3 regions of the Shinella sp. genome follow, and region 2 is predicted to be linked to each of the others. Evidence: riboswitches for the same ligand, from Rfam matches in the RefSeq annotation. Region 2 holds a riboswitch; each other region holds the start of a gene.
The links. Region 2 has a riboswitch for cobalamin ahead of bluB (5,6-dimethylbenzimidazole synthase). Riboswitches for the same ligand answer to the same signal wherever they lie in the genome.
Positions count from the first base shown of each region.

Region 1: another riboswitch for cobalamin. It lies ahead of ACT6VE_RS14745 (hypothetical protein); the one in region 2 lies ahead of bluB (5,6-dimethylbenzimidazole synthase).
Region 3: another riboswitch for cobalamin. It lies ahead of ACT6VE_RS32155 (acyl-CoA thioesterase); the one in region 2 lies ahead of bluB (5,6-dimethylbenzimidazole synthase).

Region 1 is NZ_JBQVPI010000007.1:36,205-46,443, reverse strand. It holds gene ACT6VE_RS14755 (GH36-type glycosyl hydrolase domain-containing protein) at 1-3,678, opposite strand, end outside; gene ACT6VE_RS14750 (hypothetical protein) at 3,677-3,883, shown strand; cobalamin riboswitch at 4,086-4,302, shown strand; gene ACT6VE_RS14745 (hypothetical protein) at 4,404-4,619, shown strand; gene metH (methionine synthase) at 4,706-8,497, shown strand; gene ACT6VE_RS14735 (YeiH family protein) at 8,504-9,538, opposite strand; gene ACT6VE_RS14730 (LysR substrate-binding domain-containing protein) at 9,617-10,239, shown strand, end outside.
Region 2 is NZ_JBQVPI010000001.1:894,056-904,294, reverse strand. It holds gene ACT6VE_RS04255 (NADP-dependent malic enzyme) at 1-1,271, shown strand, start outside; gene ACT6VE_RS04250 (winged helix-turn-helix transcriptional regulator) at 1,287-1,649, opposite strand; gene ACT6VE_RS04245 (glutathione S-transferase family protein) at 1,760-2,467, shown strand; gene ACT6VE_RS04240 (ABC-F family ATP-binding cassette domain-containing protein) at 2,502-4,088, opposite strand; gene ACT6VE_RS04235 (phytanoyl-CoA dioxygenase family protein) at 4,234-5,298, opposite strand; gene ACT6VE_RS04230 (DUF2865 domain-containing protein) at 5,573-6,667, shown strand; gene bluB (5,6-dimethylbenzimidazole synthase) at 6,660-7,352, opposite strand; cobalamin riboswitch at 7,398-7,620, opposite strand; gene ACT6VE_RS04220 (diguanylate cyclase domain-containing protein) at 7,682-9,193, opposite strand; gene ACT6VE_RS04215 (TolB family protein) at 9,317-10,144, opposite strand; gene ACT6VE_RS04210 (NAD+ synthase) at 10,148-10,239, opposite strand, start outside.
Region 3 is NZ_JBQVPI010000043.1:15,380-25,618, forward strand. It holds gene ACT6VE_RS32120 (2Fe-2S iron-sulfur cluster-binding protein) at 1-269, opposite strand, end outside; gene ACT6VE_RS32125 (aromatic ring-hydroxylating dioxygenase subunit alpha) at 281-1,327, opposite strand; gene ACT6VE_RS32130 (LysR substrate-binding domain-containing protein) at 1,450-2,394, shown strand; gene ACT6VE_RS32135 (aldo/keto reductase) at 2,646-3,680, opposite strand; gene ACT6VE_RS32140 (LysR family transcriptional regulator) at 3,791-4,699, shown strand; gene ACT6VE_RS32145 (MFS transporter) at 4,938-6,200, shown strand; gene ACT6VE_RS32150 (LysR family transcriptional regulator) at 6,247-7,134, opposite strand; gene ACT6VE_RS32155 (acyl-CoA thioesterase) at 7,137-7,973, opposite strand; cobalamin riboswitch at 8,073-8,282, opposite strand; gene ACT6VE_RS32160 (DUF1852 domain-containing protein) at 8,663-9,646, shown strand; gene ACT6VE_RS32165 (methionine synthase) at 9,674-10,239, shown strand, end outside.

The sequences.
Region 1 (10,239 bases), on a different contig from region 2:
CGCGCCCGCCCAATGCACGACCTCGCCGCTCTGCGGCGACTTGATCTCGTGGTCGAGGTTGACGATCAGCTTGTTGACGTCGCGCGCCAGCACCGAAAGGTTGATGACGCGGATGGAGGCGAATTCGTGCTCGCGCTTGACCGCGGCGAGCGCGTTGTGGAAGCCGGCGATGCGCTCCTCGATGAGACGGCGCAGCGGGCGGACGGTCTTGCGGTCGTCGGGGAGTTCGCCCAGCGTCTCGGACAGGATCGATGCCACGTCGCCGATGCCGTCGAGGCTGCCCTGCAGAAATGCCGACGGCGCTTCGGCCCATTCGCGGCACATGGAAGAGACGGCGATGAGGTGGCCGGCGAGGTTGCCGCTGTCGACCGCCGAAACGTAGCGAGGGCCAAGCGTTTCCAGCGTATTCGTGCGGTACCAGTTGTAGAGGTGGCCGCGATATTTCGGCATGCCGTCGACGGTCGAAACCGTCTGTTCCAGGCGCCGCACCGTCTCTTCAAAACCGATCCAGCCGAAATCGCGCGCGGAGATGACCGAGAGCAGGTAGACGCCGATATTGGTCGGCGAGGTGCGCTCGGCAAGCACCGGCTGCGGCGTTTCCTGGAAATTGTCCGGCGGCAGGAAGTGCTGCTCGGCCGTCACGAAGGTCTCGAAATAGCGCCAGGTGCGCCGCGCGATCTTGCGAAGCTCGGTGGCGACATAGTCGGATACGACGAGCTGGTCCTCGGTCTCCGCCGTCTGGCTGACATTCCAGGCGATCATCGGCGACAGCAGCCAGACGAGAGCGAACGGAATGCCGATGAAGGGCAGGCCCGTATCGGAGACCATGGCGAGCGCCACGGAAACCACGGCGAGCGCCGGCGCCTGCCACATGGATTTGTAATGAGCAAGAATGCCGCCGCGCGCGGCACTGTCGGCCTGCGCGGCCGTGCGCCATTCCAGCATCAGCTTGCGGCTGACGAAGGTGCGGTAGAGCGAGCGGATGATCGCATCCGCCATCAAGCCCGCCGAATGGGCGATGAAGACGATGCGGAGCGCGACCTGCGCATTGGCCGCGCGGATGTCCGAGATGACCCGATGCACATGGGCACGCGCGACAATGTCGTTGCGGCGCGGCATGATGCCGGAGATCAGCGACAGCGTCGGCGCGACGAAGAGCAGGAAGATCAGCACGAGCTGCCAGATCAACGCCTGGCGCGGCTCCATATAGTACCACCCCATGACCGAGGCGACGAGCCAGCCGATCGGGATGAGACTGCGGCGCAGGTTGTCGTACATCTTCCAGCGGCCGATCATGGAAATTCCACTCGACGGGCTGAAGAGGTAGGGCAGCAGCTGCCAGTCGCCGCGCGCCCAGCGATGCTGGCGCGAGGTCTCGACACCGTAGCGCGTCGGGAAATCCTCGACGAGTTCGACATCCGTCACCAGCGCGCAGCGGGACAGCGAGCCTTCGAGAAGGTCGTGGCTCAGCACCGCATTCTCACCGATCCGGCCCTTCACGGCCGCCTCGAAGGCATCGACGTGATAGAGGCCCTTGCCGGTGAACGTGCCTTCGCCGACGAGATCCTGGTAGATGTCGGACACGGTGAAGACGTAGGGGTCGATGCCACGATCGGCGGAAAAGATGCGCTGGAACGTCGAGGCTTCCTTGCCGGTCGTCAGCGACGGCGTGACGCGCGGCTGGAGAATGCTGTAGCCGGCGGTGATTTCGCCCGTCGCCTCGTCGATGACCGGGCGGTTGATCGGGTGGTGCATCTTGCCGACGAGCTTCGTCACGGCGTCGCGCATCAGGCGCGTGTCGGAATCGAGCGTCATGACATATTTGACGTCCGCCGGCACGATGTTGGCGCCCGGCAGGAAGGTCGTGTCGCCGTCACCGCGCAGAAGCAGGTTCAGCTCGTGCAGCTTGCCGCGCTTGCGCTCCCAGCCCATCCAGGCGCCTTCTGACGGATTGTAGAGCCGGCGGCGGTGCAGGAAATAGAAGCGCGTGCGGCCGTCATAGGCGTAGCGGGCGGACAGCGCCGCAACCTCGCGCTTGGCGTAGTCGAGTACGTCGAGATCGGCCGGCGTTTCTTCCGACTGGCTGTCGGCCCAGTCGCTGATGAGCGCGAAATAGATCTCGCCGCGCGGATTGGCGAGGTAGTGCACCTCGAGATTGCGCACCAGTTCGTCGACATGGTCGCGCTTGGAAATCAGACAGGGCACGGCAAGCAGCGTGCGTGCATCGTCCGGAATGCCGTCCTTGAATTCATAACCGACAAGGCGGGACGGCGTGACGAAGAAGGTGACCAGCGTGTTGAAAAGACCCGTCGCACCCTCGGAGGCCGGCAGCGCGAAAAGCACGAGCATGATGAGCCATGCGCCGTTCGGAATGTCGAGCGGATCGAGGAAGAAATAGACCGCGATCATCGCCAGCAGCGTCAGGATGATGTTGGGCCCGGCAATCGCGAACCAATCCAGCTTGCGGATCAGGCGCACGGCCTGCTGGACAAGCGAAGGCCGGTAGCCGATGCGCTTTTCGAGCTGCTTGCGCTTCTTGCCGACGAGGAAGGCCGCCACATTGGCCTTGTAATCCAGGTCCTCGACATGCGCCGCCGCATCTTCCTCGGTCATGGTGAGCGCGGTTTCGGTCACTTCCAGCTCGGTCTTGCCGGAACGGCGGGCGAAACGCTCGATCGTGTTGCGGTACTTGTTGCGCGAGCCGAAATCGAGGTCGCTATAGTCGGAACGCTGGCGCAGCGCTTCGTCGAGACGGCTGACGCTCTCGAACCAGACGGGCCATTCCGTATCGTCGACGGAGCGCAGGCTCTTGATGAGCGAACTCATCGTGACGTTGCCGGAGGACAGCCGGTTGTTCTCCGCGACGATCAGCTCCTCGAGATCGCTGCCGCGGCTCTCGATCTTGCGCTCCAGCCACTGGATCACGGCGCCGGAGGCCTGCAGGCCGTCACGAAGCCGGTAGAGCAGCTGGATGACGAAAGTGTTGTCGTCGATGAAGGTCTCCATCGACTGGAGATGGGCAATGCATTTTTCCGGATCGTTGAGCCGGATCAGTTCGTCCGCCACCTCGTTCGCCTTCAGCCGCATCTTGCGCGAGCGCTCGACGCGGCTCGAAATGCGGCGGAGGTTTTCGAGAAGCACGAAACGAATGAAGGACGGCAGCGCCCAGAGTTCGCCGATCTTCAGCGCATCAACCTTCTGGAAGCCCTGGACGAAGGCCGTCAGGCCGTCATGCGAGACGCCGCTATGCGTATGGGCGACATAGAGCCAGGCGAGCGCCAGCGTGCGCGGCATGACCTGTCCCTCGACCTCCATGGTCGGCAGCTGGCGGAAGAAGCGGCGGGGGAAATCGCGACGGACTTCCTGGATCGCCTCTTCGATCACGTAATAATTGTCGAGCAGCCATTCGGCGGCGGGGGTGATCTGCACGCCCGCTTCGACGTCCTTCGCGGTCACCTGATAGACGCGGAAGATCTCCTTCTCGTTCTCCTTGTGCCGGGCACGGAATTCGAAGGGACGGAAGCCGGGCAGGGCCGCGCGTTTGTCGCGCGCCAGCGCTTCACCGCAATCGGCGAGCTCCTCCAGCGTCAGATAGGTGGCGCGGATCGAATCGTTATAATCGATCTGCTTGACGTCGGCATCGCGCGAGGAGGCTTGCGGCGTATTATGAAGGGGCATGTTTCTGATTCTGGATCCGGCCATGTGGAACCATCCGGCGGCGGCCTTTGCGCTGGACAGTTTTTTGCGGGCAGGGTTCATATTTGTGCCGCGATCAGCCATGGCACCGAACCGCACCTGGGAGATGCTTGACGGTTGGACATGGCTCAGGCGACACGCTTGTTGGCATCCTGGCCGCGTGGTGCATGAAAACGGCATTTTTTAGCCGTAAGGACAGAGACTTGCAACATGTCAACAGGACTGGATGGCGCAGCATGGACCCTCATCTGCGGATTTGGTGAATCGCCCCTCCCTCCCGCAGGGCGAACCTGCGCATGGTGCAGGCGAAAAGCCCAATGCCTGACGACGGAAAAAGTTCCCGCCCTGTGCATGACGGCCAAAACCATTGACTTGCCGGCGCGCTGACGCCAGTTTGCCGAAGTCAGGGTCTTCCGAGTCGCATGCGGCTTGGAGGCTAAGAGGGAAGCCGGTGCGATGCTCCAGATGGAGTGCCAAGACCGGCGCTGCCCCCGCAACTGTGAACGGCGAGCGACTGTCGATAAAGCCACTGGTCTTTGGACCGGGAAGGCGAGACTGGAGCAACGACCCGTGAGCCAGGAGACCTGCCCTGATACTTGAAACGTCCATGGGCGGGGTGTCCCAGTGGTGCGCTTGCTTGTCGCCTTTGGGCGAAATCCAGCATGCGTGCGTCCGGTCATCCCCCAATTTACCGATTGGGGATCTACATGTTTGCAACCACCGACAACGGTCTCTCCGGCACCGGAAAACCGGAATCCGTTTTCATCTCCTGGCTGCTCTGGCAGCCGCGCGGCGCCGACCTTGCCGTCGAGGCGCTGAAGGAGGTGCAAAAACTCTCCCGTTATGACGATTCCGATCCGGATATTACCCGCCTCCGATCGCTGTTCGTATCGCTTGCCGGCGCAGACGGGCCGCTTCACTGATGCGTCAGCCGGCATAAAGACATATTGACATAAAGATATCTTTATGTGACTTCCGATGCAGTATGATTGCACCGGAGGGCTTTGCCATGGCCAAATCGCACCTGGACACCCTGTTCGGCCCCGAACTCCCGCCCCGCGACGGCCGCGAGATCCTCGCCGCCCTGCAGGAGGCTGCCCGCGAGCGCATCCTGGTGCTCGACGGCGCCATGGGTACGGAAATCCAGACGCTCAAGCTCGTCGAGGACGATTTCCGCGGCGACCGCTTCGGCGATTGCGCCTGCCACCAGCAGGGCAACAACGACCTCCTGACGCTCACTCAACCGGGCGCGATCGAGGACATCCACTACCGCTATGCGCTGGCCGGCGCCGACATTCTCGAAACCAACACCTTCTCCTCCACCACCATCGCCCAGGCCGATTACGGCATGGAGGACATGGTCTATGAACTGAACCGCGACGGCGCACGCCTTGCGCGGCGCGCCGGGCTGCGCGCCCAGGAAAAGGACGGCCGCCGCCGTTTCGTCGCCGGCGCGCTCGGCCCGACCAACCGCACCGCCTCCATCTCGCCTGATGTCAACAATCCCGGCTACCGCGCCGTCTCCTTCGACGACCTGCGCCTCGCCTATGCCGACCAGCTGCGCGGCCTCATCGATGGTGGCGCCGACATCATCCTGATCGAGACGATCTTCGACACGCTGAACGCCAAGGCCGCGATCTTCGCCACCCGCGAAATCTTCGAGGAAAAGGGCATCGAGCTGCCGGTCATGATCTCCGGCACGATCACCGACTTGTCCGGCCGCACACTGTCCGGCCAGACGCCGGAAGCCTTCTGGAACTCGGTGCGCCACGCCGATCCCTTCTCCATCGGCCTCAACTGCGCGCTCGGCGCCAATGCCATGCGCGCCCACCTCGCCGAAATTTCTTCCGTGGCACAGACCTTCGTCTGTGCTTACCCCAATGCCGGCCTGCCGAACGCCTTCGGTCAATATGACGAGACGCCGGACGAGATGGCCGCCCAGATCGAAGGGTTCATGCGTGATGGCTTGGTCAATATCGTCGGCGGCTGCTGCGGCTCGACGCCGGACCATATCCGCGCCATCGCCGCCGCCGCCGCCCGCCATAGCCCACGCGAAATCCCCGACATCCCGCGCCATATGCGGCTTTCCGGCCTCGAACCCTTCACGCTGACCGACGCCATTCCCTTCGTGAACGTGGGCGAGCGCACCAACGTCACCGGCTCGGCGAAATTTCGCAAGCTGATCACCGCCGGCGACTATGCGGCCGCCCTCGACGTCGCGCGCGACCAGGTGGCGAACGGCGCGCAGATCATCGACATCAACATGGACGAGGGCCTGATCGATTCTGCCAGGGCCATGACGGAATACGTCAATCTCATCGCCGCAGAGCCGGATATCGCCCGCGTACCCCTGATGATCGACAGCTCGAAATGGGAGGTGATCGAGGCCGGCCTGAAATGCGTGCAGGGCAAGCCGCTGGTCAACTCGATCTCGCTGAAGGAAGGCGAGGAAGCCTTCCTGCACCACGCCAAGCTCGTGCGCGCCTATGGCGCCGCCGTCGTCGTCATGGCCTTCGACGAGACCGGGCAGGCCGACACCAGGGCGCGCAAGGTGGATATCTGCACCCGCGCCTACAAGCTCTTGACCGAAGTCGCCGGCCTTGCGCCGGAAGACATCGTCTTCGACCCGAACATCTTTGCCGTCGCCACCGGCATCGAGGAGCACGACAATTACGGTGTAGACTTCATCGAAGCGACCGCCGAAATCACCGCCACCCTGCCGCATGCCCATATTTCCGGCGGCGTCTCCAACCTCTCCTTCTCGTTCCGCGGCAACGAGCCGGTGCGCGAGGCGATGCACGCGGTGTTCCTCTACCACGCCATTCAGGCGGGCATGGACATGGGCATCGTCAATGCCGGCCAGCTTGCCGTCTACGACACGATCGAGGCGGACCTGCGTGAGGCCTGCGAGGACGTGGTGCTGAACCGCGTGCCGAAGGGCGGCGGCACCGCGACCGAGCGCATGCTGGAGATCGCCGAACGCTTCAAGGGCACGGCCGGCAAGGAAGCCAAGGAGCGCGACCTCGCCTGGCGCGACTGGGCGGTCGAAAAGCGCCTCGAACACGCCCTCGTCAACGGCATCACCGAATTCGTCGAGGCCGACACGGAAGAGGCCAGGCAGAATGCGGAACGCCCGCTGCACGTCATCGAAGGCCCGCTGATGGCCGGCATGAACGTCGTCGGCGACCTTTTTGGCGCCGGCAAGATGTTCCTGCCGCAGGTCGTGAAATCCGCTCGCGTGATGAAACAGGCCGTCGCCGTGCTGCTGCCCTACATGGAAGCCGAAAAGCTCGCCAATGGCGGCAGCGGCGGGCGGCAGAGCGCCGGCAAAATCCTGATGGCAACCGTCAAGGGCGACGTGCACGACATCGGCAAGAACATCGTCGGCGTCGTGCTCGCCTGCAACAATTACGAGATCATCGACCTCGGCGTCATGGTGCCGGCAACGAAGATCCTCGAGACGGCGAAAGCCGAAAAGGTCGACATCATCGGCCTGTCCGGCCTGATCACGCCCTCGCTCGACGAGATGGTGCATGTCGCCAATGAAATGGAGCGCGAAGGTTTCGACATCCCGCTGCTGATTGGCGGCGCCACGACGAGCCGCGTGCACACGGCCGTCAAAATCCACCCGCGCTACGACCGTGGCCAGACCGTCTACGTCACCGATGCGAGCCGCGCCGTCGGCGTGGTCGGCAGCCTGCTGTCGGCCGAGATGAAGCCCGGTTACGTCGAGACGCTGAAGGCCGAGTACCGCAAGGTGGCCGATGCCCATGCCCGGAGCGAAGCGGAAAAACAGCGTTTTCCGATCGGCAAGGCGCGCGACAATGCCTTCAGGGCCGACTGGTCCGCCTACCAGCCGAAGACGCCCTCCTTCCTCGGCACCCGCGTCTGGCAGGATTGGGATCTCGCCGATCTCGCCCGTTACATCGACTGGACCCCCTTCTTCCAGACCTGGGAGCTGAAGGGCGTCTATCCGAAAATCCTCGATGACGAAAAACAGGGGCCGGCGGCCCGCCAGCTCTTTGCCGATGCGCAGGCGATGCTGGAAAAGATCATTGCGGAAAAATGGTTCACGCCAAAAGCCGTCGTCGGCTTCTGGCCGGCCGGCACCGTCGGCGACGACATCCGCCTCTTCACCGACGAGGCACGCAACAAGGAGCTTGCGACCTTCTTCACGCTGCGCCAGCAGCTTTCCAAGCGCGACGGCCGGCCGAACGTCGCGCTCTCCGATTTCGTCGCACCCGTCGATAGCGGCAAGCAGGATTATCTTGGCGGCTTCGTGGTGACGGCCGGCATCGGCGAGATCGCCATTGCCGAACGTTTCGAGCGGGCGAACGACGACTACAACTCGATCCTCGTGAAAGCGCTCGCCGACCGATTCGCAGAAGCCTTTGCCGAGCGCATGCATGAAGTGGTGCGCAAGGAACTCTGGGGCTACGTGGCGGACGAGACCTTTGCCCCGACCGACCTCATCGGCGAGCCCTATGCCGGCATCCGCCCTGCTCCCGGTTATCCGGCTCAGCCGGATCATACGGAGAAGACGGCACTGTTCCGCTTGCTCGACGCGGAAAAGGAAATCGGCGTGACCTTGACCGAAAGCTTCGCCATGTGGCCCGGCTCCTCCGTCTCCGGCCTCTATATCGCGTCACCCGAGAGCTACTATTTCGGGGTCGCCAAGGTGGAGCGCGACCAGGTGGAAGACTACGCGCGGCGCAAGGATATGCCAGTCGTCGAAGTGGAGCGCTGGCTCGGGCCGGTGCTCAACTACGTGCCGGCGCCGGTGCGGGAGAACGCGGCCTGAGACCTCTCAGGCCGTCGCAAGATTGAGGACGAGCACCATGGCGTAGCTTGCGATGACCAGCACGCCGAGCGATAGCACGACCGCGGCCGTCACCCGCGGTCCCGCGCGCATCACGCGCCTCAGGTCGATGCCGAGGCCGAGTGCGGCCATGGAAAGAATGGTCAGCACCGTCGCGGCATCGCCCATCACACCCGCCATGGTGGCATCGATGAGACCGAAACTGCGGGCAGTCAGCATGGCGAGAAAACCAAGGATGAACCACGGCACGAGCCGGTGCAGCGCGGGCCTGCGCCCTGTCGCCCCCGCCGAAGCAAAAGACAGCAGGAAGATCACCGGCCCCAGCATCAGCACACGCACGAGCTTGACGAAGGTGCCGATCTGGATACTGAGGGCGGAAACCGGCGCGGTCGCCGCCAGCACCTGCGGCACTGCATAGACCGTCATGCCTGCCATCACGCCGTAACCCGTCGCCGAAAGGCCGAGCAACGGCACCAGCACCGGCAGGAGCAGCACGGTGATCATGCCGAGCACGGCGGTGAACGCGATGGACGAGGCGACATCCTCGGCGTCGGCGCGGATGACGGGCGCCGTCGCGGCAATCGCGGAATTGCCGCAGATCGAGTTGCCGCAGGCCACCAGCAGCGCAACGGAGCGGGACAGGCCAAGCCAGCGCCCTATCCCGTAACTCGTCATGAGAACCGCCCCCACCACCACGGCGATGGCACCGATCAGCGAAATGCCCATGCCCCCGATCGCCGCGGCACTGACGCTCGCACCGAGCAGGACGATGGCCACCTCGAGAAAGTACTTTGCCGAGAAGGCAATGCCGGGATCGAAACGCGCGGGTTGACGCAAAAACAGCCGCAACACGGCGCCGATCAGGATGGCCAGCACAAGGGCCTCGATCCAGGCTCCACCCGTCAAGCGCACTTCCAGGTGCTCGGCAAGCACCGCAAGACCAGAAACCAGGCCGGCCAGGGTGACACCCGGCAGCAAAACACGCGTTCCAAGAAATGCTTTGTTATTAGATAAATTTTCCATGCGCCAACGATGCGCTTGAAAGTCTGTTCAATCCATCAGTAAGTATCGGATGTTTCATTCGATTGGATCGAACAGATGATGACACTCGATCAGCTCCGTATCTTCGTCGCCGTGGCAGAGCGCGAGCATCTCACGCAGGCCGCCGACGCGCTGAACCTCACGCCCTCCGCCGTCAGCTCGGCGATCCGCGTCGTGGAGGAGCGCTACGGCATCGCGCTATTTCACCGGACCGGCCGGCGGATCGAACTGACGGAGACAGGCCATGCCTTCCTGCCGGAAGCCAGGGCGACGCTGGCGCGGGCCGAAAGCACGGACCTCTTCCTCACCGAAATCGGCGGCCTCAAGCGGGGCACGCTGACGCTTGCCGCCAGCCAGACGGTCGGCGCCTACTGGCTGCCCCCGCTGCTCATACGCTTCCACGCGGCCTATCCGGCCATCGACATGCGCGTTGGCAGCGGCAACACGGAGCAGGTTGCCGAGGCCGTGCTCGAGGGGCGGGTGGAACTCGGATTCGTCGAAGGCGCAATCGACCACCCTGCCCTCTCGCAGCGGATCGTCGCGCGCGACCGCGTCGTCGTCGTTGCACCGGCCGGCCATCCGCTCTTGGGCAAACCGGTCGAACCGGCAGATCTTTTGGCTGCGCACTGGGTTCTGCGCGAAGCGGGTTCCGGCACACGCGGCGCCCTGACCGCTGCGCTGGC
Region 2 (10,239 bases):
TCAACGAGGAGATGAAGATGGCGGCGGTCCGGGCGATCGCAGCGCTTGCCCGCGAGGAAGTGTCGGACGTTGCCGCCCGCGCCTATTCCGGCGACACGCCGAGCTTTGGCCCGAACTACCTGATCCCCTCGCCCTTCGACCAGCGCCTCATCCTGCGCATCGCGCCGGCCGTTGCCCGTGCGGCGGCGGAAACCGGCGTTGCCACGCGCCCGATAACCGATTTCGACGCCTATCTCGATCAGTTGAACCGCTTCGTCTGGCGCTCGGGCTTCATCATGAAGCCGATCTTCGCCGCCGCGAAGAAGGCAGAAAAGAAACGCGTGATCTTCGCCGAAGGCGAGGACGAGCGCGTGCTGCGCGCCGCCCAGGTGCTGCTGGAAGAGGATATCGCCAAGCCGATCCTCATCGGCCGCCCGCACATCATCGAAGCGCGCCTCAAGCGGTATGGCCTGCGTGTGCGCCCGACCGTCGATTTCGAGGTGGTGAACCCGGAGGACGATCCGCGCTACCGTGACTATGTCGACGACTATTTCCGCATCGTCGGCCGCAAGGGCGTGAACCCGGAAGCTGCCCGCACCATCGTGCGCACGAACCAGACGGTCATTGGGGCGCTCGCCGTCAAGCGTGGCGAAGCCGACGCGCTGATCTGCGGCGTCGAAGGCCGCTATGCCCGGCATCTGCGCGATGTGCGCCAGATCATCGGCAAGAGGGACGGCGTGCTCGATTTCTCGGCACTCAGCCTGCTCATCTCGCAGCGCGGTGCCACCTTCTTCACCGATACCTACGTCACCTGCGAGCCGACCGCCGAAGCGGTCGCCCAGATGACGGTGATGGCGGCGCAGGAAATCCGCCGATTCGGCATCACGCCGCGCGCCGCCCTCGTCTCGCACTCGAATTTCGGTTCACGCGATTCCGAAAGCGCCTTCAAGATGCGACGGGCCATGGAGCTTGTGCGGGAGACGGATCCGGACCTCGAGGCTGACGGTGAAATGCACGGCGATGCCGCCATTTCCGAGGCGCTACGCCAGCGCGTCATGCCGAATTCGACGCTGACGGGCGAAGCAAACCTGCTCGTTTTCCCGAACCTTGACGCCGCCAACATCACGCTCGGCGTGGTCAAGACGATGACGGACAGCCTGCATGTCGGCCCGATCCTGCTTGGCGCCGCCCTGCCCGCCCACATCCTGTCGCCGTCCGCCACCTCGCGCGGCGTCGTCAACATGGCCGCCCTTGCCGTCGTCGAAGCCTCCTATCCGGACGGTTCGATCTGATCGGAAAGGCCTGCCTTACGAAACGGCCGCCGCTTCGGCGGCCGTTTTCGTTTTTGGCGCCGGGCGGGCGCCGTCATGCCCCTCCCACCAGTCGCCCAGCGCATCGATCAGCGGCATCAGGGTGAGGCCGGCAGGCGTCAGATCATATTCGACGCGCAGCGGATAACCGTCAAAGACCGTGCGCTCGACCAAGCCGGCCTTTTCCAGCTTACGCAATTCCAGCGTGAGGATGCGATGCGAGACCGTCGGATTGTCGCGTCGCAGATCGCTGAAACGCTTGGTGCCATCCTTCAGATAGTAGATCAGCAGCGTCGGCCACCGGCCGCCCAGCACCTGCATGACCTCCTCGATCGGGCAACGGGAAACGAGATCTTTCATCGCGGGCTCCGGCGTGGTGACAAAAATGTGCGTAATTTACATGGGGGCGGGCAAGGCTTAGGTCCAGTGTCGCTGCGCAGCGTGGTCAACAGAAATCACGGAGAACAACATTGGAACCGATCCTCATCTACGGCTTCCCCGCCGGAAGCTCCATGGGCCTCGTCGCCGCGCTGGAATGGCTCGGCAAGCCCTACAGGCTCTGCCGCGTCGACATGCTGGGCGAAATGCGCGACCCCGCCTATGCCCGTCTCAACGCCCGGCACGAGACGCCGGCCCTCGTCACCGATGACGGCCGCGTCATCACCGAAACCATGGCGATCGCCCAATGGCTCGCCGCGCGCGACACGGAACGGCGCATCAGCTTCGCCCCCACCGCGCCCGAAGCCGATCGCATGATCCAGCTGATGGCCTACCTCAACACCGGCTTTACCGGTGCCTTCAGCCCGCTCTGGTCGGCGCTGGAGATGGAGACGCCGGACCCTGTGCTGCAGCAGTCGCTGCAGACATATGGACGTAAAGGCGTCATCGAGCGGCACGACAAGCTGGAGGCCATGCTCGGCGACACACCCTACCTCGTGGGCGAGCATCCCACGCTGGCGGACGGGGTGCTCATCGGCGTCGCCCGCTGGCTAGACTATCACGAGGTGGCACCGGCAAGCCGCTGGCCGCGCATCGAAAAGGTTCGTCGCTTGTTGGAAGCAAACCCGGCGGTCAACTTCGCTACGGCGCTGGAAGCCGGTGAAACGCCAGCTGGCTCTGGCGCTTTCAAAGGCCATATCCCGCTCGCCGAGGTGATCGAGCGTTTCGGCCGCAGTTGATCGCGGAAGGCCGGGCCAAAGCCCGGCCTTCCGCTCATGCAGCCACGAGCTCCACCCGACGCGTGATGCCGATCGCCGCCAGAAACGGCTCATCGTGACTGACGACAAGGAGCGCGCCGTCATAGGCGCGCAGCCCCGCCTCCACCGCTTCGATCGAATCGATGTCCAGATGGTTCGTCGGCTCATCGAGGATCAGCAGCGCCGGCGGTGTGCCACCGCCAAGCACACAGGCGAGGCCCGCGCGCAGCAATTGCCCGCCGCTGAGACTGCCGACAATCTGCAAGGCGGCATCTGCGCGGAACATGAAACGCGCCAGTGCCGCGCGGCAGGTATTTTCATCCGCGCCGGGATTGAGCTGCCGGAAATTGTCGCGGATCGACAGCGATGGATCGAGCAGGCTCACACTCTGATCAAGCATGGCGACGTCGGTAAAGCCCCGCACGCTCCCCTGCCAGGGCTGCAACTGGCCGGTGACGAGGGCAAGCAGCGTCGTCTTCCCGGAACCGCTCGACCCCGTCACCGCGATCCGCTCGGGCCCGGTGATCACCAGGGAAAGATCGCGCAGCACCGGCTGATCTGGCGCATACCCGACCGTGACATTCTCGATCTTCAACACCGTCTTGCCAGTGGCCAGATGGGTCGACGGAACGGCAACGGTCAGCGGCTGGAGGATTTCGATGCGCTCGCGCGCCGCCGTCACCGCCTCGGCGGCCTGCCCCTGCCGGCTTTCGGCAAGGCGGGCATTGGCTCCGCTCGTCAACTCGCTGCGCTCCTTCATGGCGCCCAGCATGATGCGGGGAATATCGCCCCGCGCCTTCTTCCGGCGTCCGGCGCTGTCCTTGCGCGCCTTGCGCTCGGCGATGGCCTGCATGTTCCGCGCCACCTCCGTGGCCTGTTTTTCGGCACCAGCGAGGTCGCGGTGCGCGGCCGAAAGCTCCAGCGCCTTGCGGGCGCGATAGGCGCTCCAGTTGCCGCCATAGCGCGCGGCGCCTAGCGTTGTCAGTTCGACGATGGCGTCCATCGTTTCGAGCAGCTCCCTGTCGTGGCTGACGACGATCGCGCCTGCCCGCCAACTCGCAAGCAGGTCGATGACCGCCCGGCGCCCTTCCCGGTCGAGATTGTTGGTCGGCTCGTCGAGCAGCAGGAAATCCGGTTCGCTGAAGATGAGGGCCGCAAGCGCCGCGCGTGTGCGCTGCCCGCCGGAAAGCGCCGTCAACCGCGTGCCCGGTTCGGCAGACAGACCGACACGGGCAAGAGCTGCGGCAAGCCGCGTCTCCAGCGTCCAGTCCGCATCGGCAAGGGCATCGGCGTCCGCCTCGCCGCGCTCTGCACGGTCAAGCAGATCGAGGGCCTCGACGATGCCGAAGAGGCTTGCGACCGTCTCATCCGCCGCAACCTGCACGCTCTGGCGCAACAGGCCGAGCGTGCCGTCCACCGTGACGGTGCCGGCCTGTGGCGCAAGATCGCCGGTCACGAGCTTCAGCAACGTCGTCTTGCCGGCGCCATTGCGGCCGACAAGGCCGGCGCGCTCGGCACCGAAGCTCAGGTCGAGATTGGAAAGGAGGATGTGGCCGTCAGGCGTGGACCACGTGATTTTGGAAAGTGTGATGGAAGCAGGCATGGTAATCCCCGAGAACAAAACGAAGTCGATTTGTGTTCGGGTTGAATTCCATGGTGCACCAGCCGGTCAGCATTGACGATGCCGGAGATTTAGGGCCGAACCGACCGGCTTGCAAGCCCGAGGCCGGTTCGGCAGTTCGAAAGGCTCAGGCCGCCGGCGGCTGATCCAGCCGCTTCGACCACTCGTCCGCCTTGCCATTGCCGGCGGGATGCCAGGGCGATCCCTTGAGCCCGAGCTTGCCGCGCAGGCCCATCGCCGAAATGATCAGCCGGTTCATGCCGGAGGCGATGAACGGTAGCGACGCGAGGTGCAGGCCGGTGAACGGCAGGAAGGGATTGCGGCGCAGCGAGCCATAGATCTCGATGCGCGTCGTCGTCTTGTAGCTCGGGCTGCGCGCATGAAAACCATGCGTGTCGGCGACGATCAGCGTATTGGCCTTGACGGTCATCTTGACCGGCTGGCCATAGCCGAGCGCTCCAAGCTCATCGGGCATGATGCGCAGCGAGCCACGGGCGGAATAGATGTTTTCGATAGCATCGGGATTTTCGCTGATGCGACGCTCCCAGGCGGTGCGCTGCGGCGTCATCTCGTGCGAGCCAGGCACGTAGGCAAAGGGGCCGTCCTCCTCGTTGACGTCGCGCAGGAAGAGCCAGGCCTTGGCCGTCGGCTGGAACGTATCGCTGTGCAGGGCGGTCTGCGGATCGGTGGAGCCCTTGGCTATGACCGACGGCAGGGCCATCACCACCTGGACGACGAGCAGCGGCTGGCCAGCATGGGAGGACACATAGCGCAGCAGATTGGTGAGCCGCGGGTCATTGCGCGCCGCCTTGAAGCCCGGCAGGCTTTCCAGATCGCTGTCGTCGATGATCGCGCGGCGGGTCACCGTGGCGCCCTGCTTCATGTCGTAGCGCTCGAAATCACGCTCGGCGAGTTCGCGGGTGGCCGCGGCGAAATCCTCGGGGGACAGGAAGTTCTCGATCTTCACGAAGCCGTTCTCGGCATATTGCCGGCGATATTCCGACGCGACCGTTGTTTCCAGCTTGGTCCGGCGCCAGGCGGCCATGCGCATGGCGAGCGAGACGCGCTTTTCGTGCAGGCCCTTCCTGTTCAGCCATTTGCTGCCGATGATGGGGTTGTCGGCAAAGGATTTGGCGCCGGACGCGACCTGAAGCGCGTAGAGAGGACTGAGCAAAACTGACGAAATCCGCATGTGCACCTGCCTGCAAGGGGCCGGCTTCGCGCCTTGAGGGCGACTGCGCGAGAAACGCGCAAACCGGCTGTTGTATGTGCCGAGAGTGCTACACCAAGCCTCGGGGGAGATCAATTACGCGGCCCGGCCTAGAAGCTGAGTTTTAAAATCATGTTTCCCTTGCGCGTTAATCACAAATGCGGGAGCGCGTTGCGCTTCCCCCCCGGTAGCCTATGATAAGGCCTGCATATGCGGTGGGATTGCCGCTCAAACGCACATTCATGGGATCGACGACTTGAAAAGACGCGCCAGTCTTCTTTTTGCCGTTGCTACCGGCCTGCCGTTGTTATTCTTCGGCGGCACGGCGGCCGCGAACGTGTGCGAGCGCATCCAGGCCGAGCTTGCCAACCTGCCACGCGTGTTGGTCGATACGTCGAGCGCCCGCAAATATGCCGGCGCCATCGCGCGCCAGAACATCCAGCTTCGCAAGGCCAAGGGCGACCAGCGCCGCCTCGGCTGCTCTGGCGGCAGCATCATCGTCGTCGGTGGACCGAACGCAGAGGCGTGCGACACGCTGGAATCGGTCATCGGCAAGATGGAGCGCAATCTCCAGATTCTCGACAGGAAGCGCCGCGAATTCTCCGGTGGCACGTCCAACGACGGCAAGCGCAAACGTCTGCTCGCCTCGTTTGAGACGAACGGCTGCAACGACGAAGCAAAAGTGATGCCCGTCGCGGCGACCGAAACGCTGCGCACGCCCGATGAAACACACAGCCTGCCGCTCGGCACCATGCCGGATGGCAGCGGGCGGCTGGAATTGCGCTCGCTTGGCGGCAGCACTGGCCACGGCAACCTGCGCACCGTCTGCGTGCGCACCTGCGACGGCGGCTTCTTCCCGATTTCCTCAGGCGCCACGCCGCTCGATTTTCGGCGTGACCAGCAAGTCTGCAGCATGATGTGCCCGCAGACGGAGACCGAACTCTTCTACCAGTCAATGACGAACGGGCAGGAAACCGACCAGATGACCTCGACGGTCACCGGCCGTCCCTATTACGAGCTGCAGAACGCCTTCTCCTACCGCACGCGTGACCTTTCCAAGCCCGGCGCCTGCGGCTGCAATCTCTCGGCCTATTACCAGGAGATGATCAAGCGCGAGAAGGCGCTGAAGGGCGACCCCGCACAGGCATCGAACGGCGACGACGGTGGCTCGATCACCAGGATCGACACCCTGCCGAAAAAGGCGGAAACAGCGATCAAGACGCCGGTGACGATCGAGGAACGCGACTACGATCCGGCGACCAGCAAGGTGCGCACGGTCGGCCCGGTCTTCCTGCCGGCAAACCAATCCGCCATCGACCTCGGCCGTCCGGCCGATGCTGGCGTCAACTGACGCCGGTTTCCGGCCAACGCTCCTCGAACACCAGTTCTTCCAGCGGCAGGCGCTGCCGCCACCCCTTCACCGCAAGCTCCGGCTCGGCATAGAGTCGATCGACAAAACCGACGCAAAGCCAGGCGACGATCTCGATATGCTCTGGGATGCCGAGGATGTCCCGGACGTCGCTATCGTGAAAGATGCTGACCCAGCCGACGCCCACCCCCTCCGCCCGCGCTGCGAGCCAGAGGTTCTGCACGGCGCAGACCGTGGAATAGACATCCATGCGCGGATTGTGGGTGCGCCCCAGCACCACCGTTCCGCCGCGCGTCGGATCACAGGTCACGCAAATCGAGAGCGGCGCCTTGAGAATGCCTTCGAGCTTCAGGGCGCGATACTGTCCCTGCCGCTCGCCTTCGAACATCGCCGCCGCCTCGGCATTGGCTTTTTGAAATGCGGCATGTACCCGCCGCCGGGTCGTCTCGCTGCGCACCTTGAGAAAATTCCACGGCTGCATGAAGCCGACGGACGGCGCGCTGTGCGCGGCATGCAGCAGACGGCCGACGAGATCGTCCGGCAGTGGATCGGGCAGGAACTGGTCGCGCACGTCGCGGCGCGTTTCGATGGCACGATAGACGGCTTGCCTGTCCTTGCAAGAAAAGGCGCCCGCCTGGACCAGAGGGTCCCACGGTTCTGTTCGCATCGTTTTCTCCCCAACAATGCGTACAACCTGCCGCCGTCCACGCGGTTCGGTCTATCTTGCCAGGCCGGTCTTCTGACTTCGGGTCGCGCGGCAAGCACCTGCCTTCCCGGTTGAACAACCAGTGGCAAAAGCCTGAATCGATTCAAGCTTTTACGGTGCGCGCCATCCCCGTCATAGCGTTGGGCACGTTCCGGGCCTGGGCTTTTCAAGCCCGCACCGGATTCCCGATTCTCCCGCAAAAGCGGGCACCTGACGGGAACGATATGCGCATGACCTGGCGATGCGATCAAGTCTTCCTGCGCCGCAGACCTGCCCGTATGCGGCAAGCGTCAGGCGGCGCGGGCCTCGCCGACATCCGCAATCTCCACGCTGTCGATATCTCCAGCATGGACCGCACGGTTGCGGCCACCGTTCTTGGCTGCATAAAGTGCGGCATCGGCCATGACCATGACGTCGTGCACAGTCTTGCCATGGTGCGGGAACTGGGCGATGCCGGCGCTACCGCCGATCAGGAGAAGCTGTCCGTCATAGGCGATCGGGATCTGCGTATCCAGCACGAGACTGGCGGCAAGCTCCACGAGGTGCTCGCGGCTATGCTCGCCCGTCAGCAGAACGGAAAATTCGTCACCCCCCAGACGGGCGACGCAACCGTACTGGCCGACACGATCAGAGAAACGTCGAGCGACCGCCTGGAGCACCGCATCCCCCGCCGCATGTCCATGTCGGTCGTTGACCGCCTTGAACCGGTCGAGGTCGAGCGCGAGGATCGTGAAGGGCCTGTTTTCGCCCTTCCTGATGGCGCGCGACACTTCCTCGTCAAAGCCGCTACGGTTCTTGAGCCCGGTCAACGGATCGTGCCGCGCCAGGAAGGCGTTCTTCGTCTCGCTGCGCTGGAGCGCCCTGACAAGCGCGGAAAAGCGCAAGGTGACGAAGAGCATAACGCCGGCAAAGACCAGCACGAACAACGCGATCTGCGGCAACGCCGAGCGCCACACGAAGGACCCTGGCATGTTGGGCCGCCAGGAGGTGACCATCGGGTTGTAGGCATCGCCGCCAACCGGCGTCATAAGGAGCCCCTGCTCCTGCGTCACGATCGGCGTGAAACCAAGATCGCGTAGGCCGAGGCGCCGCTCGGTACTCGCAAGCATCTTCTGCGAGACGGGTTTTACGGTGATCAGCAGCGTCGGCTCGAGCCGGCTTGCAGGAATGTAAAGCGTCTTGGGAACAACCGCCTGCACCACGACGATGCTCATCACCCGGTCGATCAAGCGCATGCCGGAAACGTGGATTTCAGGTAACGCCGGTGTCAGCAGGTCCGGGTCCGCCTTGCCACCGGCGACCTGCCAGCCGCCGCGATCGGGCGACAGCGCCTCGCGATAGGCGCGCTCCGCCTTACGGGTTAGATCGCTTACCCAGTGCAACTTTTCACGGGCCTTGCGTTCGGAAACCTTTTCGCCGCGCTGTACGCCGAGCACTTTCTCGCCATCCGGCGAGGTGAAGATCATCCAGGAAAAGCCAAAATCAGACCACATCCAGTCCCGCATCTGATCGCGCACGAAAGTGTCGTCCGGCATGCCGTCCGCCAGTTCGTTGAACGTCTTGTCCCAGAAGGAGAGCTGGCTCTGGTATTGCACGACCTGATCGATCTGGTGGCTGAATTCATTGCGCACCAGCGTGCGCTCGGTCTCGGCGACGAAACTGTCGGCCCGCTCAATCGCATAGTCCAGCACGAGATAGTTGGCGGCTCCAAACAGCAGGACGATCACCAAGGCTGCCGCCCGGATCGCCCAACCTACACCGCGTCGCCGCATCGTGCGGCCCACTTCAGCCTTGCCCGTCATCGTTTCCCTGCCTTCCCCCGCCCTTTCCAGGCATTGTTGAGAGGAGGCTAACTGACAGACGGCAAAATTCGCTTAAACGGGCTGGTGAGCGAAAACTTAACGTGCCCCCACCCGAAATTGGAATCAGGCGACCGGCGCGTAGCGCACGAAGGCGAATTCCGTACCGTCCGGCGACCAGTTCGGCACGTTCATCGTGCCCTGCCCACCGAAAAGCTCGAACAGAATCCGTGCGTTGCTGCCATCCATGTCCATGAGGCGCAGGCGCACGTCGAGATCACGCGGATGATCAAAAACGTCGCCATCATAGGAGAGCACCAGCAGGTTCCTGCCGTCCGGCGAAGGATGCGGGAACCAGTCGCCATAGGGGCTGTCGGTGATGCGCGTCGGCTCGCTGCCGTCCGGGCGCACGCGCCAGATCTGCATGCGGCCGGTGCGGCTGGAGTTGAAATAGATCCATTCTCCATCCGAAGAGTAATCCGGCCCGTCATTGCGGCCTTCGCCGAAGGTCAGACGCCGCTCCTCACCGCCTGCGACCGGAATGGTGTAGATGTCGAAGACATCGCCCCGGATGCCGCAATAGGCGAATGTTTCGCCATCCGGCGACCAGCTGTGCCAATAGGACGGCAGGTTCTGCGTCACCAGCCGCGGCGTTCCGCCCCCGGCCGGCAGCACATAGATCGCCGACTTACCGAACTCGACCTTGTCGCTGATGGCGAGCAGGCGTCCATCCCGGGAAAGCCCGTGGTCGTTGTTGCAAAGGGTCGCAAAGCCCGTATCGATCCGCACCGGCTTGCCGCCATCGAGCGGCAGCCGATAGAGCAAACCATCCCCGTTGATGATCAGGGAACGGCCGTCCCGCGAAAAATTCGGCGCCTCGACCAGTTGCTCCGTCTGCCACACGACACGCGTCTTGCCGGTGACGATGTTGTGGATCTCGACGGAGCTGCGCATAGCCTATCCCCGATCCCGGAACCGGTTGGTAATCGGGTAGCGTCGATCTCGGCCAAAATTCTTCTTGGTGATTTTGACGCCCGGTGCCGATTGCC
Region 3 (10,239 bases), on a different contig from region 2:
GCCGGCACATCCTGCGATGGGGCGGCCTCGCGCTTCACGGTGATCCGGTACGTGCCTTCCTCGCGCGGAGACGAGGAGACCGTATAGTTGCGCAGGACGTGGCCACCCTTGCGGTCGGGGACCCGTATCGTGAGGAACTGTCCAGCCTCGAACGGCCGCCAGTGCTGCAGGTCGAGAGGGGCAAGTCGGAAAGACGTGATGGTTGTGCTTTCGCACACCTTCGAGATGACTTCGAAGGGGCGGAAGCGCGAGGCCGCGGCGTCCAGCATTTGGGCGATCCTTACTCTGCCGCCGCGCTGGCAGGCCCGGCTTGCGCCTCGGCGGCGATCATCTGGGCCAGCTTGCGGCGGAAGCGCATCGGGCCGACGTCGATCTTCAGGTCGAGGTTCGGCGTCTGCTTGTTGGCCATGCCGTGGTGGACGGCCTCCAGCACGACGCGGTCCTCTTCGAAAGCACCGCGCACGGACTTGGCGAAGCTCTCGGAAACCTTGGCGTCGTCGGGCGCGAAGTTGCGCATCTGGAACCAGTAATATTTGGTCCTGTTTTCATCCACCGGCGTCATGAAGTTATAGCTGTCCATGAGGAACGTGTTATCCGGCAGCGCGCGGCCTTCTCCTCCGGTATGGGCGGGCGTGAAAATCGCCTTGATGATCGCATTGCTTGGATAGCGCACCTCATAGTGCTGCTTGCGGTCGGTATTGCCCTCGAACTGCAGGAAGGGCGCATAAAAGGGCGCCGGTTCGGAGTCGATCATCCAGCGCCAAACGGTGACGCCATCGTCCTTCACGGTCGTCTCCAGGGGAGTTTCCTCGCAGGCGGAGCTGGCGAAGGACGACTGGTGGACCCAGGCGACATGGGACGGATCGAGCAGGTTGTCCGTCATGTAGAGGTAATTGCAGTTGAGCGTCATGGACTCGCCGCGATTGACGCCCCATGCCGGATCACCGAAATAATCGACCTCGAAGATATCCTTCGGGTCCGCCTTCTCGGCGTCGCCCATCCAGATCCAGAGCATGCCGTAGCGCTCGTGGACAGGGTAGGAGCGCACCTTGGCAACATGCGGAATGCGCTCGGCGCCCGGAACTCGCGTGCAAGCGCCTGAACAGTCGAAGGTCAGGCCATGGTAGCCGCATTCCACGTCGTCACCCTTGATGCGGCCCATGGAAAGTGGAAGCTTGCGATGAGGACAGGCGTCTTCGAGCGCGGCGACCTGGCCATCCTGCCTGCGGTAAAGGACAACGTTTTCACCGAGGATCGTAACGGGTTTCAGCTCACGGCTGACCTCATGGTCCCATGCGGCGACGTACCAGGCATTCTTGAGAAACATCTCGCTCTCCTTGCGTTTTGCTAAGCGAATGTTCGCTGTTTTGCCGGTGCCAACAAGTTGCCAACGCCTGTGTTCTATTTTAGAAAATCTAAAGAGGAGCGCCCTGGGAGGAATGCGTATCGATGTCGAATCCGTCCTTGCGTGGCTTGCAGGCTTTCGAAGCCATCGGACGATGCGGCTCGGTGAGCGCTGCCGCGAAAGACCTCGGCGTGTCGCCCGGGGCCGTCAGCCAGCTGGTGCGCAATCTGGAGCAGTGTCTTGGGTTGACACTTCTTGAGCGGCGCGGCCGGCGGGTGGAGCTATCGTTCTGGGGGAGGCTGTATTATCGCGAGGTTGCAAAGGGCTTCCAACAACTCGCCCACGCGGCCAATGTCCTCACGCGCGCACGAAACGAAAGCGGCATTGTGCTCAGCGCCCTGTCCTCTGTCGCCAGCCGGTGGGTCAGCCGCAAGATCTTCGATTGGCAGTCGCTCTGTCCGGGATCGAACGTGCGCATCCTCGGCCAAGAGCAGGAGCCGCGCCTCGGCGAGGAGGAGGTGGATTTCCGCATTACCTACGGCCGGCGCTCCCACGCCCACGAACATGTGGCGGCTCTGTTCACCGATTGGGTCGTTCCGGTCTGTTCGCCCGCGCTCATTGCAAACCACGCTCCAGGCTGTCCGCAGGACATCCTCGCGTTTCCCCTTCTCAATGTGGAATGGGAAGCAGACTACAAGGCATCGCCGCAATGGAAGGACTGGGCGAGCCTCATAGACGCCGACGGCCGGCAAACGTTTTCCGGCCTTTCCTTCACCCTCTCGAGCAGCGCCATCGACGCGGCTGCCAACGGTCGGGGGTTCGTTCTGGCACAGGTTTCCATGGTCCAGGATGAGATTGCCGCCGGTAGCCTGGTCGTGCCTTTCGATATTCGCATGAAGCTTTCCGAACGCTACTATCTCGCCTGGGACAGGACCGCCCTCGAAAAGCCGTTCGGTCAGCGGTTCCACAAATGGCTGGTCGGAATTGCGCGGCAACAGGATCAGCAATCGGCGCCGGCGATTCCAACGACGGTCGCGTCACCGCCTTGAAAGTTGATTTGGCGTTGGCAATCGCGACGCAGTCCGAGTGCGACGTTCGTTCGAATCCCATCAAGAGCTTTGCAATCCTTGAATCCTTGCTGATCACACCCAGTGACAGGTCCAGTTTCGCCGGCCGTCGCCATTCTCGTGAAAAGGCCGGGAAAAATCACCCGGCCGGTTCCTATTAGGCGGTTGTTTGCGGAGTTCGTACTCCCAATTCTGCGGTGCCGTATGCACCCGCTTGTTAGAATGGGAAGGGATCACACCGCCGGCGGGTTCAGGCGCGCAAAGCCTTGCTGGAGGTGATAGGGGAAGTACGGGTAGGCGACGGTCTTCCGGCTGGCCTTGTCGAGCCGCGCTGTCTGGTCCGGGGTCAACGACCAGCCCATGGCACCCAGGTTCTGACGTAGCTGCTCTTCGTTGCGGGCGCCAATGATGACGCTTGAGACCGTCGGGCGCTGCAGCAGCCAGTTGATGGCGATCTGTGGGATCGTCTTGCCGGTTTCACCGACCAGTTCGTCAAGCACATCGACGATGTCGTAGAGCTTTTCGTCATCGACCGGCGGACCGAACGAGGCCGTATCATGCAGGCGGCTTCCGTCCGGCCAGGCTTGGCCACGTCTGATCTTTCCGGTGAGGCGCCCCCATCCGAGCGGGCTCCAGACGAGCGCGCCGACGCCCTGATCGAGCCCAAGCGGCATCAATTCCCATTCATAGTCGCGCCCCACCAGCGAATAATAGACCTGATGAGCGACATAGCGCGGATAGCCGCCTTTCTCTGCCGCTGCCAGCGACTTCATCAGTTGCCAGCCGGCGAAATTGGAAACGCCGACATACCGGATTTTTCCACCGCTCACCAACGTGTCGAGTGTCGACAACACCTCTTCGACGGGTGTGAAGGCATCGAAGGCGTGCAGTTGCATCAGGTCTATATAATCGGTATCCAACCGGCGCAGCGCATCGTCAACGCCCTTGATCAGGCGCGAACGCGAGGACCCGGCATCGTTCGGGCCGTCGCCCATGGGCAGCGCCATTTTGGTGGAGATCAGAACATCGCTGCGCCGTCCCTTGATCGCCGCGCCGAGCACTTCTTCGGAGGCCCCGTCCGAATAGACATCTGCCGTGTCGAAAAGATTGACGCCCGCCTCCATGCAGATGTCGATAAGCCGGCGCGCCTCGGTGTCGTTGCTGTTACCCCACGCGCTGAAAAGCGGCCCTTTGCCACCGAACGTCCCGGCGCCGAAAGACAGCGCGGGAACCTTCAACCCGGACGATCCAAGCCGTCTGTATTCCATCATACGAACTCCTCTTTACGAGCATGCCCTCATTGGCGAATGGAAGGTGGTGTCTTGGGGATTTGATAGATAGACCACTTGCAGGAACATCATTTGTGAGCTGAAGTCACATGGCGCGACTACATATCAATCGCTCCGGCGAAATGGCCGTCTTTGTCAGGGCTGTCGAACTCGGCGGCTTCTCAGCAGCTGCTCGCGAATGCGGCATGACGCCATCGGCGGTGAGCAAGCTGGTGCAGAGGCTAGAAGAGAGACTTGGCGTTCGGCTGATCAACCGTTCGACGCGGCAATTGCAGTTGACGCCGGAGGGATGCGCATTTCACGAGCGCGCGGCCAGCATCCTCGCCGATATCGATGATGCGGAGAGGCAGGCAGCGGCCGGCGACACCCCTGCCGGCCGCGTTCGCCTCAACGCCAGCGCTTCCTTTGCTACGCATGTGCTGATGCCGCTTCTGCCGGACCTTCTGGGTTCGTTTCCGGAACTCGCCGTCGACATTATCCAGACCGACGCCGTCGTCGACCTGATGGCCGCGCGCGTCGATATCGCGATCCGCGCTGGTCCGCTGAAGTCGTCGACGCTGATCGCGCGCAAGCTCGGCAGTACGTCGATGACCATCGTCGGCGCGCCGTCCTATCTCGAATGCCAAGGCAAGCCGGAAAGCTTGGACGACCTCAGAACCCACAACCGCCTGAGCCTGAACTATGCCAGGGCTGTGGATGGATGGCCGGTGCTGGAAAATGGTTTGCCGGTCCAGCTGCCGCCAAGCGAAAGGGTGCGTGTGAGCGACGGGGAGGGGTTGCGCCGGCTGGCACTTGCAGGTGTCGGATTGGCGCGGATGGCGACTTTCACGGTCCGGGGCGACATTGATGCCGGGCGGCTGGTGCCAGTTGTCGAACACCTCAACCCAGGAGATCGCGAGACCTTCCATGCGGTGTTTCAGGGCCAGGGCGGTACGCTTCCGTCCCGGGTGAGGGTGATGCTTGACTTCCTGGCGGCGCGGGCGCGACTTTCCGACTGAGGCGGATGCTCAACTGAACCAAACAAGAAATCAACGGCTCTGATCCCTTTAAGACCGCCGACGTTTTCCCATCAAACGGCCCCCCGGAATGGCAAGTTCTGCCAGTTGGACTTACCCAGTCTATCGGGTGAGCCAGACAACAAGTGCCACGGCGCTAAAGGTCCAGATTGCGAGCCCTATCGACACTGCAAAGCCAATCGCATTCAATGTACAAAACCGGGTTGAAGACGGATTCGACATGGCAGATTTGGAGAAGTGGATGAGCGCGCCTAGTGGAATCGAAGTCGGCGGCGTCGATTCAAACTACGCCTGGTTACGGCTGGCGCTCACGCTCATTCTTGGCACTGTTGCGTGCGTCGGTAATTGGTCGATCGTGGTGGTGCTGCCGACCCTCCAGCTCGAATTCGACACGCTGCGCGGCGGCGCCTCGCTGCCTTATACCTGCACCATGCTAGGCTTCGCCTTCGGTGGGGTGGCGATGGGACGCCTCGCGGATCGGGTCGGCATTGTCGCACCGGTGCTGATTGGCGCTTTTCTGCTCTGCATCGGCTATATCGCCGCCGCCTTCACAAGCAACATTTGGCAGTTCGCCGCGATTTCCGCCGTGATCGGCCTCGGCTCCGCTGCTGGATTCTCGCCGTTGATTTCCGATCTGTCCCACTGGTTCCGCAAGCGGCGCGCACTTGCCGTCACTTTCGCCGCCTCGGGTAGCTATCTCTCCGGCGCGGTATGGCCGCTGATCATCGAGCATTTTGTAACGGCGCAGGGCTGGCGGGCCACCCATATCGGTATCGGCCTGTTCGTCCCTTTGGTGATGGTGCCGATCGGACTTCTGCTGAAGCGGCGCCTGCAGACTGCGGCTTATGCCGAGGCTGAGGCGGCGACCGAAGCGGCGCGGGGGGAACTCGGCCTCAAGCCCAATGTGCTGCAAGGCATTCTCGTCGTCGCGGGGTTTGCGTGCTGCATGGCGATGTCGATGCCGCAGGTCCACATCGTGGCCTATTGCGGCGATCTCGGGTACGGCGTCGCCGTAGGCACGCAGATTGTGTCGCTGATGCTCGGCCTTGGCGTCGTCAGCCGTCTCGCTTCCGGCGTGGTCGCGGACCGGATCGGGGCCGGCCCGATGCTGATCCTCGGCTCCTCCATGCAGGCGGCAGCACTGCTGCTTTATCTGTTCTTCAACAGCCAAGCCTCGCTCTATGTGATCTCCGGCTTGTTCGGGCTGTTCCAGGGCGGCATAGTGCCGATGTATGCTGTGATCATCCGCCAGTTCCTGCCGCCACGTGAAGCCGGCATCCGCATCAGCCTGGTGCTGATGGCGACGGTGCTCGGCATGGCATGCGGGGGCCTTGCTGCCGGCTACATCTTCGACGCGACCGGGTCTTACCGCCTGGCGTTCCTGCATGGTTTCCTGTGGAACGTCGTGAACCTTGTTCTGGTGAGCTGGCTGATCCTCTGGCCGAAGTTACGTCAGCGCAGGCAGGTTGCGATCGCGCGATGAACGCTTGCAAGGTTCAGACGTTCCAGATGGCCTTACACCTGAAACGTCACGCCGATGTCTGGCGTGACGTCGCGAGAAACCCGGCGATGAAATCGACAGTGTCGTCGCCATCTCTTAATCCGAGATGAATACTTTTCTGGATACCGCTCTGACCAATCCGGACGGGACAGACACCAAGCGCCGCTGCTTCTCGGCGCACTAGCCAGCTGGGAATGGCACTGACCCCGCGCCCTGCCGCCACGAGTTGAAGCATCATTTCCGTCGTCTCGACATTACGGTGATGTCGCGGCCGGCAATTGGCGGGCACCAGAAATTGCGTGAACACGTCCAGTCGCTCCGGCGGTACCGGATAGGTGAACAGTGTCTCATTCATCAGATCCGTAGGATAGGCATGGCGTTTCAGCGTCAGGAGATGATCGGCCGGAACGGCAAGCACCAGCTCATAGTCGAACACTGGAACATAATGAATGCTGGGCGTCTCGATCGGATCCGGCGTGATCAGGATATCGATCTCGTACCCCGTCAGCGCCGCCACACCGCCGAAAGCAAATGATGTCTTCAGTTCCAGGCCCACATCCGGCCATTCCGTGAGATAGGGCTTTGTGACCCGTATAAGCCACTGGTGGCATGGGTGGCATTCCATGCCAATCTTGAGCGAGCCTCGCTGGCCGTGGCGATAATCCGACAGGACATCCTCGGCCCTTTCAATCTGGGGCAGAACGCGCTGCGCCAGTGTCACGATGTAGCGGCCAGCCTCGGTGAGACGAAGGTTACGGCCGTCCTTTTCCCACATCGCCACGCCGCAGCGCTCTTCCAACTTGCGGATCGTATGGCTAAGAGCCGACTGGGAGACGTTCAGCCGCTCAGCCGCAGCCGTTAGGCTGCCCAAACGGTCGACTTCACGCAAGATCGATAGATGTTGCCTGTCCAGCACGGTTATGCCCGCCCCGGATTAAAGGTAAGCGATTCCGCTGTGGCGCTATCGCGAACAGGAACCGGCCGATGGTCTTTATCGACCGCCACCATGGTGAAACATCCTGTGGCCGTAACATGCCTCTCGCCGGTCAGGAGGTTTTCGGACCAAAGTTTCGTCTCGATGGACATGGAGCTGCGTCCCACGCGCTCAACGCGCGCCTCCGCCTCGACAATTTCACCGATCTTAATTGCTCGCGCGAAGTCGATGCGCTCTGACGAGGCGAGCACGACCAGCGTGCCGGAGTAGCGCGACGCTGCAACGAATGTGGCTTTGGTCATGTAGGCGATCGCCTCGCCCCCGAATATCCGGCCGACGCTGTTTGCCTGATCCGGAAAGACGATGTCGGCCATGGCAAGGGTGTCCGTAGTGTCCAGGGTTTCCGCCGGTGCGAGCTCGGCCAAAGCATAGCTCGCGGCGTGGCTGCCCTCCGGTATCGCGACCATATGGAAGATGCCGCGCGTACAGGTGTGTCGCTGACGGCCGACTATGGTCTCCGCCGCCATCTCGACCTCGACCGTCAGGAAACGGCGCCCTGACTTGACCGGTCTGGCCGTGAATTCAACGATGTGCCCGGTGCGCGCGGGTTGCCTGAAATCGATCCGCTCGCAAGAGGTGGTCACGAAGGGCGCCCGCCCGAACCTGGTTGCCGCGATGAAGGCTACGCGATCCGTGAGAGCAAGTCCGGCTCCGCCGAACAGAGTGCCGTGATGGTTGGTATCTCCGGGAAAGACGATATCGATGAGACTGGTTGTCGAGCCATGCTCGGCAGGCTTTTCTATGGTCGCGATCTCTGTCATCTGCACTGCCATCAGGTTGCGGCCGGGCAGCGGCATGACGCAGAGACGACGGCACGGGAGTGCTCATCGCGAAAGCGGCACTCCGGGACACCCCGCCCGTGGACGTTATCTATCGCGGCAGGTCTCCTGGCTTGCGGGTCATTGCTTTCGTCCGTCTTCCCGAGGTATGCCTCAGTGACATGGATGGACGTTCGCTCGCCGCTTACAGTTGCGGGGGCAGCCTCGGCTTCGGGCTTTGATCAAAGCCCTCACCGAATTCCCTCTTAGCTCCGGACTTTCATCCGCAGAACCACGATGACGAACCAATGTCTCATGTCGCCAGAGCGGTCAAGGCGTCTATCACGGAGGCATGGCGGATGTGGAAGGTGCCCCCGCGCCTATGTCCCGTCGGTTTTGCGTGCTGAACGGGCATTCGAGTACCTCGATGTCTGAAGGCGGCTCGTGAGATACCGTCATCTCCGCATTTTTTGTCTCTGGCTTCGACCTCAAATCATGAGCACGGCTCATGCTTCCGTGAGATAATACCATTTTTTCTCGATCGATCCCTCAGGCATAAACCGCACACCACTAGTATGTCTGGGCGGTGTGAACGCTGCCGACTGGGAATATGGAAAGTAATGTCCGGTGTGCCCTGAATTTTACGTCACTAGTCTCAGGTTTTATATCGGGAAGCAGGGCGCGCCGTCGTGATGAATAGTTATTTCGATTTTAATATTAAGGCAGTTCAATTGTGCGAAGAATATCGCCCCTCAGAAAATACGCGCATTACGACCAACTTTGCTAATTTGGCTAGAGGGGAGAGCCGCCGAGAGAACCTGCGCAATGCGTTGACGATGATTGACAACCGTTTCAACGCCCTGGCGCATTGGGATAACCCCAAAGGTGATCGTTACTCTGTTGAGCTCGAAATCATTTCCGTCGAGATGAACATTGGCGCCGGAGGCTATAGTAATGCCTTTCCGCTCATTGAAATATTGAAAACAACTGTCGTTGATCGCAAAACGAACGAACGTATTGACGGCGTCGTGGGCAATAATTTTTCCTCTTATGTGCGCGACTACGACTTCAGCGTGTTGTTGCCAGAGCATAACAAAAATCGACCCGGGTTCAGCACGCCGGATAATTTTGGCGATCTGCATGGAAACTTGTTCAAGTGCTTCCTGAATTCAAATGCTTACAAAGAGCATTTCAACAAGCCGCCAGTCATATGCCTAAGCGCATCAAGCAGCAAAATCTATCATCGGACGGACAATCAGCATCCCGTATTGGGCGTCGAATACAAACAGAATGAACTATCCTCGACCGACGAATATTTCGGGAAAATGGGATTGCAAGTTCGCTTTTTCATGCCGGCGAATAGCGTTGCGCCTTTGGCGTTTTATTTTCTCGGCGATCTGCTCGATGACTACACCAATCTTGAGCTTATCAGCACCATCAGCACGATGGAGACTTTTCAGAAGATCTATCGACCCGAGATTTACAACGCCAATTCCGCGGCGGGGGCCTGCTATCAGCCGAATCTGAAGCACCAGGATTACTCGTTGACCCGGATTGTCTACGATCGAGAAGAACGGAGTCGGCTGGCGATTGAGCAGGGGAAGTTCGCCGAGGAGCACTTCATCAAACCGTACGGGGCCATTCTTGAGCAAAGATCTGCCAATCACATCCTCTGACGAGCTAGAAACATAAGGTCGCCTATCATGAAAACACTGTTGCCCACGTCAACCGCCGGCAGCCTGCCCAAACCCTCGTGGCTTGCAGAGCCTGAGAAACTTTGGTCGCCTTGGAAGCTGCAAGACGAGGAACTGATTGAGGGCAAACAGGACGCCTTGCGTTTGTCGTTGGATGATCAGCGACAGGCAGGCATCGATATCGTCAGCGATGGCGAGCAAACGCGCCAACATTTCGTTACGACGTTTATCGAACACCTCGACGGGGTTGATTTTGAGAAACGTGAGACCGTCATAATTCGCAATCGCTATGATGCGAGTGTCCCCACGGTCGCGGGCGCCGTGTCTCGCCAGAAGCCGGTTTTCGTCGAAGACGCCAAATTTCTACGTCAGCAGACGAAGCAGCCCATCAAATGGGCTCTGCCGGGTCCCATGACGATGATCGATACGCTCTTTGATAGCCACTATAAGAGCCGTGAAAAGCTGGCCTGGGAATTTGCCAAGATCCTTAATGAGGAGGCGCGGGAGCTGGAGGCTGCCGGCGTCGATATCATCCAGTTCGACGAGCCCGCATTCAACGTCTTCTTTGATGATGT